Regions from separate parts of the Micromonospora sp. NBC_00389 genome, predicted to be linked through region 2. Evidence: riboswitches for the same ligand, from Rfam matches in the RefSeq annotation. Region 2 holds a riboswitch; the other holds the start of a gene.
The links. Region 2 has a riboswitch for cyclic di-AMP ahead of OG470_RS09955 (coiled-coil domain-containing protein). Riboswitches for the same ligand answer to the same signal wherever they lie in the genome.
Positions count from the first base shown of each region.

Region 1: another riboswitch for cyclic di-AMP. It lies ahead of OG470_RS28980 (LysM peptidoglycan-binding domain-containing protein); the one in region 2 lies ahead of OG470_RS09955 (coiled-coil domain-containing protein).

Region 1 is NZ_CP107947.1:6,099,285-6,104,275, reverse strand. Features, by position in the region: gene htpG (molecular chaperone HtpG) at 1-1,362, shown strand, start outside; cyclic di-AMP (ydaO/yuaA leader) riboswitch at 1,651-1,819, shown strand; gene OG470_RS28980 (LysM peptidoglycan-binding domain-containing protein) at 1,820-2,491, shown strand; gene OG470_RS28975 (hypothetical protein) at 2,576-2,929, opposite strand; gene dinB (DNA polymerase IV) at 3,039-4,226, opposite strand; gene OG470_RS28965 (GNAT family N-acetyltransferase) at 4,309-4,821, opposite strand; gene OG470_RS28960 (GNAT family N-acetyltransferase) at 4,818-4,991, opposite strand, start outside.
Region 2 is NZ_CP107947.1:2,083,808-2,088,798, reverse strand. Features, by position in the region: gene OG470_RS09965 (copper-translocating P-type ATPase) at 1-631, opposite strand, end outside; gene OG470_RS09960 (YibE/F family protein) at 943-2,307, shown strand; cyclic di-AMP (ydaO/yuaA leader) riboswitch at 2,474-2,605, shown strand; gene OG470_RS09955 (coiled-coil domain-containing protein) at 2,609-3,628, shown strand; gene OG470_RS09950 (carbonic anhydrase) at 3,684-4,421, opposite strand; gene OG470_RS09945 (helix-turn-helix transcriptional regulator) at 4,624-4,959, shown strand.

The DNA.
Region 1 (4,991 bases), 3.9 Mb from region 2:
ACCGAGGACAACCTGCACGACTACACCGCCGAGTGGACCATCCGGGAGATCGTGAAGCGGTACTCCGACTTCATCGCGTGGCCGATCCGGATGAGTGTCGAGCGGCCCGGCGCCGACGGCGCGGACGCCACCAGCGAGGTGCAGACCCTCAACTCGATGAAGGCGCTCTGGGCGCGGTCCCGCGACGAGGTCGACGCTGCCGAGTACCACGAGTTCTACAAGCACGTCAGCCACGACTGGGCCGACCCGCTCGAGGTCGTGCACATGAAGGGCGAGGGCACCTTCGAGTACGAGGCGCTGCTGTTCCTGCCCAGCCACGCCCCGCTGGACCTGTTCGCCCCGCAGGGCCGCCGCGGTGTCCAGCTCTACGTCAAGCGCGTGTTCATCATGGACGACTGCGAGGCGCTGGTCCCCACCTACCTGCGCTTCGTCAAGGGTGTGGTCGACGCGCACGACCTGTCGCTGAACATCTCCCGGGAGATCCTCCAGCAGGACCGGCAGATCCAGATCGTCCGCCGCCGGCTGGTCCGCAAGGTCCTCGCCACCGTCCGGGACCTCAAGGTCAACCACCCCGAGCGCTACCGCACCTTCTGGACCGAGTTCGGCGCGGTGGTCAAGGAAGGGCTGATCGACGACACCGACAACCGCGACACCCTGCTGGAGATCCTGTCGGTGGCCTCCACTCACGACCCGGCCGAGCCCACCGACCTGGCCGGCTACGTCGCACGGATGAAGGACGGCCAGAACGACATCTGGTACGCCACCGGCGACTCCCGGGCCACCATCGAGAACTCCCCGCACCTGGAGGCGTTCCGGGCCAAGGGCCACGAGGTGCTGCTGCTCACCGACCAGGTCGACGAGGTGTGGGTCGAGCGGGTCGGCGAGTACGACGGCCGCCCGCTGCGCTCGATCGCCAAGGGCGAGGTCGACCTGGACACCGACGAGGAGAAGCAGCAGGCCGAGGCCGAGCGTGAGCAGCAGCGACAGGAGTTCGCCGCACTGCTCGACTGGCTGGGCACCACGCTGGCCGAGAGCGTCCGGGAGGTCCGCCTGTCGTCCCGGCTGACCACCTCACCGGCCTGCGTCGTCGGCGACGCGCACGATCTCACCCCGACCCTGGAGAAGATGTACCGGGCCATGGGACACGAGATCCCGTCCACGAAGCGGATCTTGGAGATCAATCCCGGTCACGCCCTGGTCGCTGGGCTGCGCAAGGCGCACGAGCAGGGCGGCGACTCCGCTGCTCTCACCGAGACCGCCGAGTTGCTGTACGGCCTGGCGGTGCTCGCCGAGGGCGGCGAGCTGGCCGACCCGGCCCGGTTCACCCGGGCGCTCGCCGACCGGCTGGCCCGCACCCTCTGACCGGTTGACCCGTCCGGCCGGCGGGCCGCCCGATCAACGGGCTCCGCCGGCCGGGCCGCACGGTGGCCCGCTACCCGCGCTCCCAGCGGGCGAACACTCCCGCGCTCCGCCACGTCGCCTGAGACAACGACCTGGTCGGAAACGGTCCATGATGGTCACTGCACAGTCTCCGGTCGCCCGCAACCGCTGCGTGGACCGCCCCGCGTGCCCCGGTGAAGAAGTTCACAGGGGGTGGGCGATCGTCACCGACGGTGCCTAACGTCGGTCAGGTTCGCCGATGCGGACACCGCCACCGGTACGCCAAATCCTGCCGCCGGTCGGCCGGCCAGTCATCCAGGCAGGAGCGGGGGACCCAGGTTCCTCGGTGCACGTCACCTCGGGGTGAAGCCGCCACCGCGCGGCCGGGCTCCTCGGCCCGAACCCGACAGCTCACCTCGTCGGCGTGGAGGAAGCTCACATGACATCTGAATACACGCCCCGTCACCGACGGGTCACCACCCGCCGCGTCGCCGTCGGCACGCTGGCCGTCGGCGCGGTCACCGGGGCCGTCGCCCTCTTCGGGCCGGCAGCCCCGGCCCAGGCCGCGGTCAACTGGGACGCGATCGCCCAGTGCGAGTCCAGCGGCAACTGGCACATCAACACCGGCAACGGCTACTACGGCGGGTTGCAGTTCTCGCAGAGCACCTGGGCCGGTTACGGCGGCAAGAAGTACGCCGCCCGCGCCGACCTGGCCAGCCGTGGTGAGCAGATCGCCGTCGCCGAGAAGGTGCTCGACGGGCAGGGCATCGGTGCCTGGCCGACCTGCGGCAAGAAGGGCGGCTCGTCGGGCGGCTCCGCCACGAAGTCGACCGGGAAGTCGTCGACGAAGTCCACCGGCAAGTCGTCGACGAAGACCACCAAGCCGCAGGAGCGGTCGTCGCGCGGCGAGCAGCCGGCGACCCGCAACCACCAGCGCACCGCGCCGACGACGGGCGGCGAGACGTACCTGGTCAAGCCGGGCGACACGCTGTCGGAGATCGCCCAGACCCACCGGGTGGCCGGCGGCTGGCAGGCCCTGTACGAGGGCAACCGACAGCTGATCGGCGCCGACGCGGGTCTGATCTTCCCGGGTCAACGGCTCAGCCTCTGACGCACGAGCCTGCGGGCGCTCGACCGGAGTTCGGTTGAGCGCCCGCAGGCGTGTGTCGAGGAGGGGCGCCCCGGCAGGTGGTCGTCAGGCGGCCGAGGCGGACGCCCCTGGACGCGAGCCGGCCGACCAGGCGCGGCGCGGGGCCGGAGCGTCCGTCGCCGACCAGTCAGCGTCTGCGGTGCCATCCTCGCCCCGCTCGGCAGAGGCTGTGGCCGGTGCGTCTGTCGCACCACGGGACAGCTGGAGCGACTGTTCAGCGTTCCTGCGAGCGGCGCACGGCCACGGCTGGCCGGCGCAGAGCAGGTTGCCGCAGGCGCCGTCCTCGTCCGGCTCGTGTGCGCTGAGCACGTCGACCGCGAGCTGCCAGAGCAGCGGGTCGGTCACGTCGCCGGGACGCTGCTCGTGGCGGCTCGGACGGTTGCTGGTGTCGTCGGGCATGGTGGTCCCCCCTGTCAGGCTGTTCCTCTCAAGAGTCACCCCATCAGCCGGCCGCTAAACCGCCGACCTGCTGCGATGTGTCTCTGATCGCAGGCCGACCGCCCTTCGGTCAGTCCGGCAGCAGGGGCATCTCGACGCCCGGCTCCCGGCCGAGCAGCACCGCTCGGGTCAGCGCCGTCGACCCGAACCGGTCGCGGACAGCGTCCACCGCAGCGTCCAACTCCGCCCCCGGGTCGCGGTGGAACGGCAGCTCGGGCTGGACCGGGTTGTCGTCCAGGTTGCCCACCGAGACGCCGATCAGTGTGACGCCCCGCCGGTCGATCTCGGGCAGTGCGGCTCGCAGCAGCGCCCGCGCGGCGGCGAGCAGCGGGGTGGTGTCCGCCGTCGCCTTGCCTACGGTGTGCGAACGGGTGGCCCGCGTGTAGTCGCCGAAGCGCAGCCGCAGCACCACCGTGCGCCCGGACCGTCCGGCCGCCCGCATTCGCCGGGTGACCCGGTCGACCAGGCCGGCCAGGATGGCGTCCAGCTCTGCCGGCGCGTGCGGCGTACGGCTCAGCGCGTGCTGCGCGCCCATCGAGCCGCGCCGACGGCCGACCTGGACCGCCCGGGGGTCGCGGTTGTGCGCGAGGGCGTGCAGGTGTCGACCGGCACCGGCGCCGAGCAGTGACACCAGCGCCGCCTCGCCGAGCCGGGCCACCTCCCCGACGGTACGGATCCGTCGTTCCCGCAGCTTCGCGGCGGTGATCGGGCCGACGCCCCAGAGCCGTTCCACCGGCAGCGGGTGCAGGAACGCCAGCTCGGCGTCGGGCGCGACGACCAGCAGCCCGTCCGGCTTCGCCACCCCGCTGGCCACCTTCGCCAGGAACTTCGTCCGGGCCACGCCCACCGTGATCGGCAGGTGGATCCGCTCGCGGACCTCCCGGCGCAGCCGCTCGGCGATGTCGGCCGGCGGCCCGGCCAGCCGGCGCAGGCCGCCGACGTCCAGGAACGCCTCGTCGATGGAGAGCCCCTCGACCAGTGGGGTGGTCTCTCGGAAGATCTCGAACACGGCCCGGCTGGCCGCCGTGTACGCCGACATCCGGGGCGGCACCACGATCGCGTCCGGGCACAGCCGGCGCGCCTGCTGGCCGCCCATCGCGCTGCGTACGCCTCGCGCCTTCGCCTCGTAGCTGGCGGCGAGCACCACGCCGCCACCGACGATCACCGGCCGCCCCCGCAGGCGCGGGTCGTCGCGCTGCTCGACCGACGCGTAGAAGGCGTCCAGGTCGGCGTGCAGGATGCTGGCCCCGGACGACACGTACATATGTTCGCATGGCGCGGATGATCACCACAGTGAGCTGGGCGAACGCGACGGCGCGGCCAGGCGGTGTCGCGGTGCCCTAACGCTCCGGCGTCGCGTCGCGTGACAACGTGTAGTGGTGCATCGACACCGCGCTGCCGTCGGGGGCGGTCCACGATGCCGTGCTGGTGCCGGTGCGCCGCCACCCGGTGCGCTCGTAGAGGGCGGCGGCCGCCGCGTCGCCGTCGGCCACCTCGAGCACCAGGTCCGTCCCGCGCTCGCCCGCCCACTGCCGGGTCCGGGCCAGCAGTGCGCTGCCGAGCGCCCGACCTCGGGCGGCCGGCAGCACGAAGAGGCGAGCCACCTCGGCCGTCGGCCGAGCGAGCGGCACGTCCGCCCGGTCGGGCATCCGCTGCACCGCCACGTGCCCGACGACGGTCCCGTCGTCGTCGATGGCGACCCAGGCGCGCGCCGGGCGAGGCTCGCGCAGCCAGCGGTGCGGGTCGGCGGGCCAGTTCAGCGGGTACCGGTCGGCCTGGTGAACCAGAGCCAGCGCCGCGACGCATCCGTCGAGGTCGGTGGCGCGCCGCCGCCGGATGAGCGGACGGCTCACAGGTCGTCGAACGGGGCGGCGTAGCGGAACTCGCCGCGGATCGACTCCCGCCAGGCGCTCAGCGGGCGGGCCTGGAAGTACTGCGGACCCCACGGCTGCGGCGGGGTGACGCCCAACTCGACGGCGGGCCGGAACCCGAACCGGGGGTAGTAGTCGGGGTGCCCGAGCAG
Region 2 (4,991 bases):
GTACTCGGCCCCCGGGCCGGACCAGCACCACATCGCCGATCCGCAGCTCGGCCACCGACACCGCCTCGACCCGCCCGTCCGCCGTCACCCGCTCGGCCTCGTCGGGCAGCAGTGCGGCCAGCGCCGCGAGTGCGCCCCGGGCCTGCCCGATGGCCTTCATCTCCTGCCAGTGCCCGAGCAGCATGATGGTGACCAGCGCGGCCAGCTCCCACCAGAAGTCCAGGTCGAAGGCTCCCAGGCTGGTGGCCAGCGACGCGGTGTAGGCGACGGTTATCGCCATCGCGACCAGCAGCATCATGCCCGGCGCCCGGTCCCGCACCTCGCGGACCGCACCGACCAGGAACGGCCAGCCACCCCACCAGAACACGACCGAGCCGAGCACCGGCCCGACCCAGGAGCGCCCCGGTACGTCCAGCCGGAGGCCGAGCCGGTCCAGCACCAGGTCGCTCGTCAGCACCACCGGGACGGTGAGCACCAGGCAGACCCAGAACCGACGGCGGAACATCGCCGGGTCGTGCCCGGCGTGCTTGTCATGCCCGGCGTGCTCGTCATGCTGCTTCGGCCCGGCGGACCCGGCGTGCTGCTGGTGACTGCCGGGACGGTCGGGCTCGGGCTGTGACGGAGCGGACATGACTCCAACATGCCGGTCCGGTCACCGCCGTGCGGGCGGTTCGACCGCGCGACACCCCGCCACAACCTGCGTCCGCGGGTCGGGCTGGCTAGCATTTCCCACGATGGCCCTCCGGACCTCGCTACGCAGTCGGGCGCCGACGCCGCCACGATGTGGCGTCGCCTCCGGTCGACCGTGCCGAGCACTCACCGTCCGTAGCCGTCATGTCGCCACCCAGCGATTCGTCATGCCCGTCGCCGCATTCCCGCAGCGGCGGTGAACCGACCGGCCCGCCGGCACGTACCCCGCACCGGATCGTTGGGAGTCTCGCATTGGGTTCCGACCACAGCCGTTCCACTCCGTCCGCCCCGCCCCGGGTACGACGGATCCTCATCGCGACCGTGGTACCGCTCTTCGTCGCCACCGTGCTCGCCGCGGTGGTGCTCTGGCCACGCGACGGGTCGCCGCAGACCGCCGGGGGCACGGACGTGCCGCGCTACCACGGCACGGTGACCCGGGTGGTGACCGAGCCGTGCCCGCCGGCCGCACCGAGTCCCGAGGGCACGCCGGACGCCGGGGCCGGGCTGTGCGGCACCGTGGACGTCCGGGTGGCCGACGGGCCGGCTGCCGGCCAGCAGGTCCAGACGCCGGTGCCGGACGGACCCGGCGCACCCCGGGTCGAGGTCGGTGACGAGGTCATCCTGGTCGAGCTGACCGATCCGGCCGATCCCGTCGCCAGCAGCTGGAACATCGCGGAGCACCAGCGCGGCACGCCGTTGGTCTGGCTGGCGGTGGTCTTCGCCGCCGCGATCGTCGCGTTCGGCCGGTGGCGGGGCCTGGCCGCGCTGGCCGGGCTGGCCGCCAGCTTCGCCATCCTGCTCACCTTCGTGCTCCCGGGGATCGGCGCTGGCCGATCACCGCTGCTGGTGGCGGTGGTCGGCGCCGCCCTGATCATGTTCGTGGTGCTCTACCTGACGCACGGGGTCACCGCGCAGACCTCGGTCGCGGTGCTCGGCACCCTGGGCAGCCTGGTGTTGACCGGCGTGCTCGCCACCATCGCCACCGCCGCCACCCACCTCACCGGCTTCGGGAGCGAGGACGCCACCACGCTGTCGATGTTCCAGGCCAACGTGGACCTGCACGGCCTGCTGCTCGCCGGGATCATCATCGGCTCGCTCGGGGTCCTCGACGACGTGACGGTCACCCAGGCGGCCACCGTCACCGAGCTGGCGAACGCCAACCCCGGGCTGACCCGGTTGCAGCTCTACCGGGCGGCCACCCGAGTCGGCCGGGCGCACATCGCCTCCACCGTCAACACCATCGTGCTGGCGTACGCGGGCGCCTCACTGCCGCTACTGCTCCTGCTCACCGCCGACTCGCGGCCGCTCGGGCAGATCCTGACCAGCGAGTTCCTCGCGCAGGAGATCGTCCGCAGCGCGGTCGCCACGCTCGGCCTCATCGCCGCCGTACCGCTGACCACCGGACTGGCCGCCGTGGTGACCGCAGCCGGCCGGTCGGGTGCCGAGCCGCCCGCCGAGCGACCCAGGCCGGACCGCGCGGAGGCACTGGCCGCACTCAGCTCACCGCGCACGGGTCGACCCGACCCAACCGGACCCGATCCGGCGCGGGCCACACCCCCAACCACCGCCACCGACCGGTGGCACGAGCCGGACAGGAGCACGGAGACGGCATGGTGACACTCCTCAGCGTGACGAGGTGGGGCATCCGCCCTGAGAACCGCGTCACTGGTCACTCAGCGCCATGGCGAAATGACGCTTTTAGTCGGCATCTGGACGTAGCTCAGCCGGTCGACTCTCGGGTAACCTCGCTGCCGGTTACCGCTGAAGGCGCGACGCAGCGCCTGCGGTGCCACCGCCCAATCGCCAGCTGGCGAGCCGGGGACCCAGGCACGTGGGGTGAATCCGCGTCAGCGGTAGGGGCCACTTCCGCCCCGAACCCGTCAGCTAACCCGGTCGGCGGTCGACGGAAGGGAATATTGTGACGGCACCCCTACGCCGCTGGTTGACACCCGTGGTGGCCGTGATCGCCGCACTGACCGTGCTCGCCGGCCCCCTCCCGGCGCACGCCGCCCCGACGACCCCCACACCGTCCGGGCACGAGGAGGACGGCGAGCCCGCGCTGCTCAACGACGTGATCGAGAAGGCCAACCGCGACTACTCTGCCGCCAAGTCCAAGTTGGACAAGTCCAAGAAGCGGCAGATTGAGCTGGCGGCGGAGGTCGACCGGGCCAACGCGGAGTTGGAGAAGCTGGCCCCCCAGGTCGGGCAGATCGCCGCCCAGTCGTACCGGAGCGGCCGGATCGGCGCGATCGCGATGCTGTTGGAGAGCGACGCCCCCGACTCGTTCGTCCAGCGCGCCGCGGTGCTCGACGAGATGAACATGGTCAACGAGAAGAAGCTCTCCGAGGTCAACACGGTGAAGTCCCGCGCCGAGCAGGCCAAGCTGGCCCTCGACGCGGAGGTCCGCGAGCAGCAGAAGCAGACCGCCCTGATGGCGAAGGAGAAGCGCGACGCCGACAAGGCACTCGCGCTGGTCGGTGGGAAGGGCTTCACCGGCGGCCTGGTGTCGGCGACCTCGCCGGTCGCCCGGATCGGCCCCAACCGGACCGCCGACGGTGACTGGAAGTCCGAGTCGTGCAGCGAGAACGACCCCACCACCTCCGGCTGCGTCACCCCGCGCACGCTGCACGCGTACAAGGAGGTCAAGCGGGCCGGCTTCAACCGGTTCGTCGGCTGCTACCGCTCCGGCGGGCCGTGGGAGCACCCGAAGGGCCGCGCCTGCGACTGGTCGTTGCAGAAGAGCGGCTTCAGCCCGTGGCACAACGAGGACACCCGGACGTACGGCAACAACGTGGCCGCGTTCCTCATCCGCAACGCCGACCGGCTCGGTATCTACTACGTGATCTGGAACCGACAGATCTGGTTCCCGGCGACCGGCTGGAAGTCGTACAGCGGGCCGTCGAACCACACCGACCACGTACACATGTCGATGCTCTGACCGCATGTCCACCCGTCGAAGGGCCGTCCCGCGTCGCGGGGCGGCCCTCGTCTCGTCAGGCGGCGGCGGGCGCGGTCGGGCCGGCCGCCGTGCTGGGCCCGGTCGGTACGTCGAGCGCCGTGGCGGTAGCCGGTACGGCGGCCACCGGGCGCACCACGCCGGCGGCGAGCCGGTACGACACCCCCACCACCGCGCAGCGCCCCTGCGCCACCTCGGCTGCCAGCACGGGCGACTGGCCGAGCAGCGCCTCGACGGTCTGCGCGATGTGAATGTCGACGATGCCGTCGATGTCGTCCACCCCCTCGGCCTCGGCGCGACGCAGGCTGGGCAGCACGGCGTCGACCACGGCACGCAGGTGCCCCCGGGGCGGGGTGCCGGTGGCGGCCGCCTCCCGGGCCGCCTGGACCGCACCGCAGGAGCCGTGGCCGAGCACCACCACCAGCGGAGTGCCGAGCACGGTCACCGCGTACTCCACGCTGCCCAGCACCTCCGGGCCGGTCGTGTGCCCGGCCGTGCGGACCACGAAGAGGTCGCCCAGCCCTCGGTCAAAGATGATCTCGGCGGCCAGTCGGGAGTCGGAGCAGCCGACGATCACCGCGAACGGGTGCTGTCCGTCGGCGACCGCCGCCCGGTGCCCGGCGTCCTGGTTGGGGTGGCGCGGGGCGCCGCTGACGAAGCGCCGGTTGCCGGCGGCCAGCTCGGCGTACGCCCGGGCCGGCTCGGTGAGCGCCGGCGCCCGGTCGGTGGCCCGCTGCGGACCCGGCTTACCGCCGGGTGTACCGGGACTACTCATCCCGCACCTCGTCTCACGCGTTTGACCTGCTCAAATGGCTCTTCAGCCGGGCCGGCGGCGGGCGCTGGCTCGGGCTCCACGGTCACACGCACCACAAGATGCGTCAAGATATGCGTGAGTTAGATTTCATACGTTGGCCCTGGGCCGGCCCTTCGGAGGTGCCACCGAGGCCAGGGCGGACAACCGGAGAGGCGGACCCACGATGGCGAGCACGGCGGCGGGCGACACCGGCAGCGGCCGGAACTGGACGTTCCTCACCAACCACGGACACGTCCTGCTGGCCATCGCCCGCGACCCCACCGCCCGGCTGCGCGACGTGGCGGCCGAGGTCGGCGTGACCGAGCGGGCCGCACAGGCGATCGTCGCGGACCTGGAGGCCGGCGGCTACCTGCACCGCACCCGGGTCGGCCGGCGCAACGAGTACACCCTCAACCCGGCCGGCCGGTTCCGGCACCCCGCCGAAGCAGACCGTCAGGTCGGCGATCTGCTCGCGCTCTTCGCCGAGACGCCCGCCTCAGCAGCCACCCACCCGTCCTGACCGCCGTCCCTCGGGCCGCGGCCCGAGGGAGC